2 regions of the Peribacillus sp. NPDC097197 genome follow, and region 2 is predicted to be linked to the other one. Evidence: predicted binding sites of a transcription regulator. Region 2 holds the regulator's gene; the other holds the start of a gene.

Region 1 (5,904 bases), on a different contig from region 2:
TTATGCTCGATAACGAGAACGGTATCCCCATTGTCCACAAGTCGCTGTAAGACTTCAAGCAACCTGGCGATATCATGGACGTGCAGACCGGTAGTCGGTTCATCCAAGATATAAAATGAACGGCCAGTTGAGCGGCGATGCAATTCGGAAGCGAGCTTCACCCGCTGGGCTTCACCGCCTGAAAGTGTGGTTGCCGGTTGCCCAAGCTTGATATATCCTAGCCCCACATCAAATAGCGTTTGTATTTTCCGTTTGATTTTCGGGATATTTTCGAAGAAGCTGACACCTTCCTCGACAGTCATATCAAGGATATCAGAAATGTTTTTCCCTTTATATTTCACTTCCAGTGTTTCACGGTTATACCTTTTTCCATGGCAGACTTCACATGGAACATAGACATCAGGAAGGAAATGCATTTCGATCCTAATGATTCCGTCACCTCGGCAGGCTTCACAACGGCCGCCCTTCACATTAAAGCTGAAACGTCCTTTTTTATACCCACGGATTTTCGCTTCATTCGTTGATGCAAAAACGTCACGAATATCATCGAACACGCCTGTATAGGTGGCCGGGTTAGAACGAGGCGTCCTGCCAATTGGCGATTGATCAATATCAATCACTTTATCTAAATGTTCAATCCCTTTAATTTCACGGTACTCCCCAGGTCTAGCCTTGGCACGGTTCAGTTTTTGCGCTAGAGACTTATGAAGGATTTCATTCACTAACGTACTTTTACCAGAACCGGAAACCCCAGTGACCGATGTAAACACCCCAAGTGGGAATTTAACATTGACGTTTTTCAGGTTATTTTGCTTAGCCCCTTTGATTTCAATAAACCGTCCGTCGTTTTTTCGGCGTTCTAACGGAAGAGGGATGAACTTCTTTCCGGAAAGGTATTGGCCCGTTAATGATTGGGGATTATTCATGACTTCTTCCGGGGTGCCGGCAGCTACGATTTCTCCACCATGTTCACCAGCTCCCGGTCCCACATCAATCAGATAATCCGCCGCAAGCATCGTATCTTCATCATGCTCGACCACGATGAGCGTATTGCCGATTTCACGCATGTTTTTTAGCGTGTCAATCAATCGGTCATTATCACGCTGATGCAGACCGATGGAAGGTTCATCTAAAATATACAGCACCCCCGTCAGACGTGAACCTATCTGGGTAGCCAACCGGATACGCTGAGCTTCCCCACCCGATAATGTTCCTGCTGCCCGGCTTAACGTCAAATAATCCAACCCGACGTTATCAAGGAAACCAAGGCGTTCGCGGATTTCCCGTAAAATCAACTTCGCAATCGCGGCTTCTTTTTCGGTCAACTCGAGGTTATCGAAAAACTGCAAGGAGTCTGAAACCGATAAAGCCGTTGTTTCGCTTATATGGACACCTTGAATGAGGACAGCGAGGCTTTCTTTTTTCAATCGATGCCCCTTACATGTGGGACACGGATTCTCCGACATGTATTTCTGCATTTGCTCCCGTATATAATCGGAGTTCGTATCCTTATAGCGCCGTTCGATATTTCGTAAAACCCCTTCAAACGGAATATGGCCTTCCTGCACTCTTCCAAAATCATTTTTATAGCGGAAATAGATCTTATCCTTACCAGATCCCAGTAAGATTTTCTCCAGTTTCTCTTCCGGAAGGTCTTTGACCGGGATATCCATATCGATGTCATAATGAGTCGCTACAGCTTCAAGGAGCTGCGGGTAATATTGAGAACTCGTCGGCTCCCATGGCGCTATGGCATGCTGGCGAAGACTTAACTCTTTATTCGGGATGACCAGATCACGGTCCACTTCAAGCCTTGCACCCAAACCATCACAATCCGGACAGGCCCCGAATGGACTATTAAAAGAAAACATCCTCGGCTCTAACTCCCCAACAGAAAAACCACAGATTGGGCAAGCATGATCCTCACTGAAGAGTAATTCTTCTTCGCCCATCACATCTATAATGACCTTGCCATCCCCAAGCTTCAAAGCGCTTTCCAAGGAATCTGCAAGTCTTGCCCGGATTCCTTCTTTGATGACGATCCGGTCAATGATGACTTCTATTGAATGCTTTTTATTCTTTTCAAGGGTGATATCATCACTGAGGTCATACATCTCCCCATCAATCCGTACACGGACATACCCTTGTTTCTTCACTTCTTCCAGCACTTTCACATGCGTTCCTTTTCTTCCTGAAACGAGTGGTGCCAATACTTGAAGCTTTGTCCGTTCCGGATAGTCAAGTATACGGTCAACCATTTGTTCAATCGTCTGGGAACTGATTTCGATATGATGGATCGGACAAGTCGGCCGGCCGACCCTCGCATATAGCAATCTTAAATAATCATAAATTTCCGTTACGGTTCCCACAGTGGAACGAGGGTTCTTGCTCGTCGTTTTCTGATCGATCGATATCGCAGGAGATAACCCTTCAATCATATCCACGTCTGGTTTATCCACCTGCCCTAAGAATTGGCGGGCATAAGCCGAGAGTGATTCGACATAACGTCTTTGTCCTTCCGCATATATCGTATCAAAAGCCAAGGACGACTTCCCGGAACCGGATAATCCCGTTAGCACTACAAGCTTATCCCTCGGTATCGTGACGTCGATATTCTTGAGGTTGTTGGTCCTTGCACCCTTAATCACAATTTTATCCATTGCCATGTTTCGTCACCCTTCCGCTTTTAACTCTAATATTAAATCACGCAGTTCGGCAGCCCGTTCGAAATCCAGTGCCTTTGCCGCTTCTTTCATTTCTTTTTCCATGCTTGCCACCATTTTTTCGCGCTCTTTTTTCGGAAGCTTAGACAGTTTGATAGCCGGATCTTCCTGATACGCTTCCCCATCTTCAGCAACTTGCGTAGCCCGGATGGAATCCCTGATATCCTTTTGGATGGTCTGTGGTGTGATTCCATGCTTTTTGTTGAATTTTTCCTGGATTTCCCGTCGGCGCGTCGTTTCACTGATGGCTAGTTCCATCGAATTCGTTATCCGGTCAGCATACATGATGACGTGCCCGTTTGCATTCCTGGCGGCACGGCCCATCGTTTGGATGAGTGAACGTTCCGAGCGGAGGAATCCTTCTTTATCAGCATCGAGAATGGTCACCAAGGACACTTCGGGGATATCCAGACCTTCCCGCAAAAGATTGATCCCGACAAGGACATCATATTTCCCCATCCTCAATTCCCGGATGATTTCAATTCTTTCCAACGTTTTTATCTCAGAATGAAGGTACTGAACCTTGATTCCTATATCCTTCAGGTAATCCGTTAAATCCTCGGACATCTTTTTCGTCAATGTCGTAATTAAAACCCGTTCATCCCGTTTAGCCCGTTCCTGGATTTCACCTATCAGGTCATCAATCTGCCCTTCAATCGGTCGCACTTCAATGGTAGGATCAAGCAATCCAGTAGGTCGGATAATTTGCTCGACCATTTCCGGCGTATGTTCCAATTCATATGGTCCTGGAGTTGCCGAAACGAATATGGATTGATGGACTTTCTTTTCAAACTCCTCGAATCTGAGTGGCCGGTTATCTTTCGCAGAGGGTAGGCGGAATCCATGGTCCACCAATACCTGCTTCCGAGCCTGATCGCCATTGAACATGCCGCGGATCTGTGAAAGGGTCACATGTGACTCGTCGACAATCAATAGGAAGTCTTCCGGAAAATAGTCAATCAAGGTGTAAGGTGTAGCTCCTGCGGGGCGTAGGGTTAAATGACGGGAATAGTTCTCGATACCTGAACAGAAACCCATCTCCCTCATCATTTCCAAATCGTAACGGGTCCGTTGCTCCAATCGCTGTGCTTCAAGAAGCTTTTCATCTTCACGAAGTTCTGCCAATCGTTCTTCAAGTTCCGTTTCAATATTTTGAATCGCCACATTCAGTTTCTCTTCACGTGTGACGAAATGGGATGCCGGAAAGATGGCGATATGTTCCCGTTCACCAGTGATCTCGCCAGTCAGGGCATCGACTTCCCGAATCCGGTCAATCTCGTCCCCGAAAAACTCGACCCGAACGCAGTGTTCATCTTTTGAGGCCGGGAAGATTTCAACTACGTCTCCGCGGACCCTGAACGTTCCACGTTGAAAGGCAATATCATTTCTCTCATATTGAATATCTACAAGTTTATGCAGCAGTGCATTTCTGTCTATCTCCATACCAGTACGCAGCGATACCACCATCTCCCTGTATTCTTCCGGGGAACCTAACCCATAAATACAGGATACACTGGCGATGATGATGACATCTTCCCGTTCGAACAAAGAGGATGTCGCCGAGTGGCGGAGTTTATCGATTTCATCATTGATACTGGCATCTTTCTCTATGAAAGTATCAGTGGAAGGCACATAGGCTTCTGGCTGATAGTAATCGTAATAACTGACAAAGTACTCAACCGCATTATTGGGGAAAAACTCTTTGAACTCACTGTAAAGCTGCCCTGCCAACGTTTTGTTATGGGCAATGACAAGGGTAGGCTTATTGATTTGTTGGATGACATTGGAGACAGTGAATGTTTTCCCTGTCCCTGTCGCACCAAGCAGCGTCTGCATACTCTTTCCTTCTTTTATTCCAGCAACAAGCTTTTCTATCGCCGCTGGCTGATCTCCCTGTGGAGAATATTTTGAGACTAACTCAAACGTTTCCTTCACCAAGCATGGCCTCCTACTGAATAAGTTTTATATGAAAAAAGGGATATGATTTATTCCTTCTATTTATTCCGTTTAAAGAACTATATATACACATTCTACCACAATATCCTCAAAACAAACCACCGAAAAGCGAACAAACATTCTGTTTCGCGTTTTATAACCTAGCAGGTCAAAGAGTCCTTTTCATAGAAATCGAGACAAAAAAAGCACCTCTATAAATTAGGCGCTCTTGGCTGTTCGTTTCATCATTCTTTTTGATAACCAGAAACCCACCGTCAGTGATAGTGCATCAATGATTATTAATAAGTTCGTATGTGTATAACCTTTATATGCGGAAGCGGCGATCAATGCAACCGTTAGTATAAGACCTACAATATAGTTATAGGTGACCCTTGAAAATAGCATGACTAGAAGACCGGGTAATAGAAGGGCTGAAAGAAATTTAATCATTTTTTCATCTCCTTTGTAAGAGAAAAATAGAGTAGTTACAGTTTAAATGATTCCTTGTTTTTTTGCCAATCTATTTCCTGCAAAACGAACAAGCGATATACAAAAGGGAAACCCCCTTCAAGGAAGGGAGTTCACTTTTTGCATCCTATTAATATGAATCGGCGTCATGACCTTTTTCGACCGCTTCCTCTGGATTGTCCGTACCACCCATTGGTTTGGAAGACTCGGTATGTTGGGAAGCTACCGCTAATCCTTCTTTCAAACGACGGCCATAATCTTTATCGGCCTCTTCTGCAAGGGCAATCATCTTCTCTTGAATGCGTGGATCGGCAGGTGCGAGTGCATCCACTAGATTGGAGATCAATTCGTCCCTTTCCCAATCCTCGAATTCACGATACGTTTCACCTGCTTGTTTCGTGTTGCTTTGGCGATCTATCGTTTCACGGACCAGTTTGCCCTCTACAAAAGGGGTATACTCTTTACCCGTCTGCTCAGCCTCTTTCAATCCTCCTACAGTCGATGGTTCGTAGTTGATATGAGGACTTTGGTTTCCTCTACCCACTTCATACTGCATTTGGCCGCCCGTTTGATTAGTCGCCGTCCGTTTTTTCGGTGCATTGATCGGCAGTTGCAGATAATTTGCACCTACGCGATGACGTTGTGTATCCGAATACGAGAATGTGCGGCCTTGGAGCATCTTATCATCCGAGAAATCCAACCCGTCTACAAGGACTCCCGTTCCAAAAGCAACCTGCTCGACTTCAGTGAAATAATCTTCCGGGTTCTTATTCAAAAC
Region 2 (5,904 bases):
ACTCCTTAGTCCACCCTTTGCTTGAATATACTCCAAAAACAAATTGAAGAAAAGCTTTTCCCTACCATAATAATGATGGGCGAATTCATCTTCAATCAAAAAAATCTGATAGGTTCTCATTAGCCTATACCTCCCTAGGATCTCAATTTATGAACAGATATTAAAACGTAATGGCTTTTGCCATGAACCTTTATAAACCTTTACCCATTTGACACATTTAATCGATAATTAATTATTCTTATTATATCTTGACAAAACAACAAGATATGTTGTTTGCTGGAGAAATTTTCATCTTTTTTTGTCGAATGGGATTTTTTTAAATAAGTCCTCATTTACCTGAAATATAAGAAAAACTGACACCTCATAAATAGGTGTCAGTCATGTATTACTCAATTATTTAACAAGCATCTCTTTTACACGAGCTACTACATTTTCAACGGTAAAGCCGAATTCTTTCATAATTTTACCACCTGGAGCTGAAGCGCCAAAATGATTAATGGCTAAAATTTCACCTTCATCCCCTGTATAACGGTCCCAGCCAAAAGGTGAAGCCATTTCGATAGCCAGACGTTTTTTGACAGCCGGGTTGATTACACTTTGTTTGTAATCCTTGGATTGAGTTTCAAAACGATCCCACGATGGCATGCTGATAACGGAAACTTCAATTCCTTCCTCCGACAATGCTTGCTGTGCTTCGACAGCTAGATGAACTTCAGAACCAGTAGCCAGTAGCAATGCATCCGCTACTTCTTTTTTAGCGTCTGATATAACATACGCACCTTTTAACACACCTTCATAAGCAGTTTCTGATGTGTTTTTGATTGTCGGTAACCCTTGTCGTGTTAACACAAGTGCCGTTGGTTTATCTTTAGACTCAATAGCGACCTTCCAAGCTGCTGCAACTTCATTACCATCAGCTGGACGAATCACACCAAGATTAGGCATGGCACGTAATGAGGCTAATTGTTCGATAGGCTCATGTGTCGGTCCGTCTTCACCAACAGCGATACTGTCGTGAGTGAATACATATGTTACAGGAAGTCCCATTAAGGCAGCCATTCGGATGGATGGACGTAGATAATCAGAGAATACGAAGAATGTTCCACCGTAAACCTTGATGCCACCATGTAGCGTCATCCCGTTCAATGCTGCTCCCATAGCGAATTCACGTACACCAAACCATATATTACGTCCACTATAATTTCCAGGCAATAGATCTGTAGCACCTTTGATGGATGTATTATTTGAACCTGCTAAATCGGCTGAACCTCCAATAAGGCTAGGTAGTTTTTTCGCTAATGCATTCAATACTTCTCCACTGGAAGCACGCGAAGCCAATGTCTTGCCTTCTTCATAAACTGGAATTTCTTGATCCCAGTCTGCAGGTAGTTCACCTTTTATAGAAAGCTCCAGCTGTTCTGCGAGCTCAGGGTACGCTTCTTTATATTTATTAAATAGTTCATTCCATTCTTGTTCTTTTTTATTTCCAGCTTCTACACAAGCTTCATTAAAGTGTGCATATACTTCATCCGGAACATAAAAGTCTTCTTCGAATGTCCATTTGTAAGCTTCTTTTGTCAACTTCATTTCATCAGCACCAAGGGGAGCACCGTGAGCAGCAGACTTACCAGAGCGGTTAGGAGAACCATAACCAATCACTGTCTTCACTTCAATTAAAGTTGGACGAGCTTCATCAGTCTTTGCTTCTTCAATGGCTTTTGCGATTTGTTGTAAATCGTTGCCGTCCTCCACTCTCAGATACTGCCAGCCGTATGATTTAAAACGGTCTGCTACACTTTCACTGAATGATTGGCTAAGATCTCCATCAAGAGAAATATCGTTTGAATCATATAAAACGACAAGTCTTCCTAGTTGAAGATGGCCTGCTAAAGAAGCAGCTTCAGCTGAAACGCCTTCCATTAAGTCTCCATCCCCACAAATACTATATGTATAATGATCAACTACATTATAAGAATCACGATTGTAGCTTTCAGCCAAGTGACGTTCTGCCATTGCCATACCTACGGCCATTGCAATCCCTTGGCCAAGTGGTCCAGTAGTGGCATCTACACCAGCAGTATGTCCGTATTCAGGATGCCCAGGAGTTTTACTTCCCCATTGACGGAAACCCTTTAAGTCATCCATTGTCAAGCCGTAACCTGATAAATGCAGGAGACTGTATAATAGCATGGAACCATGTCCTGCCGATAAAACAAAACGGTCTCTATTAAACCAATCAGGATTTTTCGGGTTATGATTCATATAATCAGTCCACAGCTTATATGCCATGGGAGCTGCACCCATAGGCATGCCTGGATGACCTGAATTAGCCTTTTCAATTGCATCGATCGATAATGTACGAATTGTATTAATAGAAAGTGCATCTAATTTATCTAACATGTGTAAAACATCCCTTCCTGTAGTGTACCTCTTTATATTATATTGACTAACTTAATATCACAACTAAAATAACCATTTCTTACACAGCTAATTCAATTTTCTACTAATTAAGGATTTACCAAGGTTAGGTTAAACCAAAAAAGAGAATACATACATCAATGCATTCTCTTTTTTCACTTTACATTCCTCATGAGTAATCCTAATGATGGGGCCATCATCAGTCCTTATTGGTTAATGTAAACCTTTTTTTTCTTTAATATTTTTAATTTTTTGAGGCGTGACATCATTACCTTCCGGATCGATAACTTTAACATTTTCTAGCGTATCAGCCATTGAACGTCTAAATGTCTCCAAATACTCACTTCGTAAGGAAGTTTGCTCTTTTGCCTCTTCTACAGTTAAGCCTTCTCCCTTAGCTTTTTTAGAAAGTTCATTGATACGGGCCATTTTTTCTTTTGATAGCATAATTTTTCTCCTTTATATATACGGATATTGACATGGTATTAAAAAAAAAGTGAAATTACAAGTTCTATGATTGATTCTTCGGTGTACCTTGCTGGTATTCCAAGAATCTGCGGTGTACCGTTGCTTTTGACACTTCATAGCCAAAGCCTCTCAGTGTTGCCGCAATCTCCGCAAAAGTTAATCCATTCGAACGCAGTTTCACAATTTCTTCTATGGGTACTTCTTTACGATCCCTGCCAGTGGAGTTTCTTTGGTTCTTCAGGTTTTTCTGGGGCCGGTAGCCATTTTCAACGGCCCTAAGCATACCACGTTTAATTTTCAGGTTATGTAGTTTACGTTGATATTCTTCTACAATACCAACAATTTGGATAACCATGGCATCAGAGTCCGATAATTCTAACTCACCATCATGAGAAAGTGTGAAAATCTTCACTCCTTCTTTAAGTACAACATGAAACAAGGCAATTTTAGCATTTCCTCTTCCCAACCTAGTTTCATCTTGAATCAAGAGAACATCCGCTTCTTTTGTCTTAAAAAGATCAAGCATGTCAAATATCCCGTCACGGTTCAGTTCGTAACCACTTGCCTGCTCTCTTATTATTGAAACGACTTCCATGTCATTATGTTCTGCTAACTTCACTAATTCCTCTTCCTGCCTAGCTAGCGAGGTTTCCTGTGTTTCTTTTTCTGTACTTACCCGACAATAGATGACTGCTTTCATATGAACCTACCTTTACTGCTTACTAGCCAAACTTTGGACTACTTTTTCACTTTCAACTGGTATGACAATGATTTGACCTGCCTTAATAGTATCCGCCCTTACACCGTTATACTCTTCTATCCAACCAATGAATTCTTTTTTTGTCAATTCGGTTTGACCATATTCTTCTGAAATCTCCCATATAGTATCACCTTCGTTAATTTCAATCGAAAGGAAATCCTTATTTTGATTACTATCTAATGTGAAAGAGAATAAAATAGACAAGATAAATACAAATCCTGCTAATAGAATCGTATAAATATTATTTTTGCAAAATGTCTTCATTAATATCCCTCCATAGCGAATGTACGTTCGTTTTTAGTTGATGATTGAATTATAATACGAACATTTGTTTCAGTCAACAACCAAATTCGAACTTATGTTTGTATAGCATGTGGAGCCATGCTATAATATAGCAAAGAATTATAGAGAAGAGGTGCGTATATGACTAAACTATCAAAACGGCAGCAGGATATTCTTGATTTCATAAAAGATGAAGTTCGTCAAAAAGGTTATCCACCTTCCGTTAGAGAGATTGGCGAAGCTGTGGGACTTGCATCAAGTTCGACTGTACATGGACATTTATCTCGTTTGGAAAGCAAAGGCTTAATCAGACGCGACCCGACTAAACCAAGGGCCATTGAGATTTTAAATATAGAAGAATCTAATAACATTCCAAAAACAAACGTAGTTAACGTACCACTTCTCGGAAAAGTAACCGCAGGTATGCCGATAACTGCCATCGAGAACATAGAGGAATACTTCCCTCTTCCTGAAAGTATGGTTCCACATGATGATCATGTGTTCATGCTTGAAATTATGGGTGAAAGTATGATTGAAGCAGGAATTCATGATGGAGATTATGTCATTGTAAAACAACAAAGCAATGCCAATAACGGAGATATCGTCGTGGCCATGACGGAAGATGATGAAGCCACCGTTAAACGATTCTTTAAGGAACCGGATTACATACGGCTTCAGCCAGAAAACTCCAATATGGAACCTATCATTCTAAGAGATGTAACCATTCTTGGAAGAGTGATCGGGCTATATAGGCAAATTCACTAAAAGCGCGCAAATTGCGCTTTTTTTATTTGTTTTAAGTCTATGTATTACATCCTATGTATATGACAGAAGCAATATTATAATATTTTACTAGAGAGCATTGAATAACAAACCGAGTCAAAATAACAAGGTATAATTCTTTTATATCCGGTGAAATTAGTTCAATAGACATTTCTTTTTGAAAGTGGTGTTACTATGGATTTTCCGACAATACATACAAATTTTTGGGATGCTGTAATTGCTATCCCAACTATCATGATTTTGACTCAAATTATAAAGTTTCTCTTACCTATCCCCCGAAGTTACGTACCCACTATTGCGTTATGTCTTGGTTTAATCCTTTCTATATTCATAAGCCATCGGCATCACTTGACTACAGGGATTTTTATGGGATGGTTTTACGGATACGCCAGTATCGGTAATTACACCGCACTTAAAACAGCTTTAGTGTCTTTTAGGAACTCAGATAATCATTCGGATTGAGTAAACAGTGATGGATCCTTCGATCGAAAACCTCTATTTTTTTACGCAAAAAAACTGTCCAGTATTGTTGAACAGCATTTTCAAGCAATAATGGACACATATAGATCAGCTTTCTCTAAACCATCTACACGTGATTCTGGCAAATTCATTCAATCTTGTACCCTCTGCTTTCTACCTCCATCTTGTATTTCTCATGATAATGGATACAATAAACACAACAATTATGGCACCCAGTAACGCAGGCACAATGTAAAACCCTTCTGTCTCAGGTCCGATTGGCCCTAATATTGCAGTACCAAGCCATGCTCCAACAAATCCAGCAATGATATTTCCAATAATTCCACCCGGCATATCCCTTCCTAAAATCAGACTTCCCAGCCATCCAATTATTCCACCAACAATTAACATCCAAATTAGCTCCAAAAATAACCACCTCCTTTCTCTAAAATTTATGAAATTTTTTTATTAATAGAACAGACTTGTGACTAATGAAAATCACTTTAAGCTCCTCAGGCAATAAACTTATCGGCTGCTTATATACTTCTACCTATATAGGTACTATAAAAGGCCGCCCTAAAAAGGGTGGCCTTTAGTGTTTGATCTTCCGTTCTCCCTACCACAAAGAAAACCATCCAGTAAGAATGGTTGAAAATTATTATTTGGTTATAATAATAAATGCCGCCAGATAACTGCAATTATCTGGCGGCACCACATGGTAAAAAAGAAAACAA

What was found. The regulator LexA, encoded in region 2, represses DNA repair genes until DNA is damaged. The targets are predictions, from matches to a motif close to CGAACATATGTTCG.
Region 1: a site for LexA is predicted at 4,789-4,802, ahead of uvrB (excinuclease ABC subunit UvrB). Genes of this name have one in related genera too.

Annotation. Positions count from the first base shown of each region.
Region 1 covers NZ_JBNNST010000001.1:288,122-294,025, reverse strand. The annotation lists gene uvrA (excinuclease ABC subunit UvrA) at 1-2,666, opposite strand, end outside; gene uvrB (excinuclease ABC subunit UvrB) at 2,673-4,658, opposite strand; gene ACQKL6_RS01335 (DUF2198 family protein) at 4,878-5,108, opposite strand; gene ACQKL6_RS01330 (catalase) at 5,257-5,904, opposite strand, start outside.
Region 2 covers NZ_JBNNST010000011.1:64,940-70,843, forward strand. The annotation lists gene sirA (sporulation inhibitor of replication protein SirA) at 1-99, opposite strand, end outside; gene tkt (transketolase) at 394-2,400, opposite strand; gene ACQKL6_RS15090 (DUF896 domain-containing protein) at 2,632-2,865, opposite strand; gene ACQKL6_RS15095 (YneB family resolvase-like protein) at 2,930-3,586, opposite strand; gene yneA (cell division suppressor protein YneA) at 3,599-3,910, opposite strand; gene lexA (transcriptional repressor LexA) at 4,070-4,693, shown strand; gene ACQKL6_RS15110 (hypothetical protein) at 4,886-5,173, shown strand; gene ACQKL6_RS15115 (GlsB/YeaQ/YmgE family stress response membrane protein) at 5,345-5,581, opposite strand.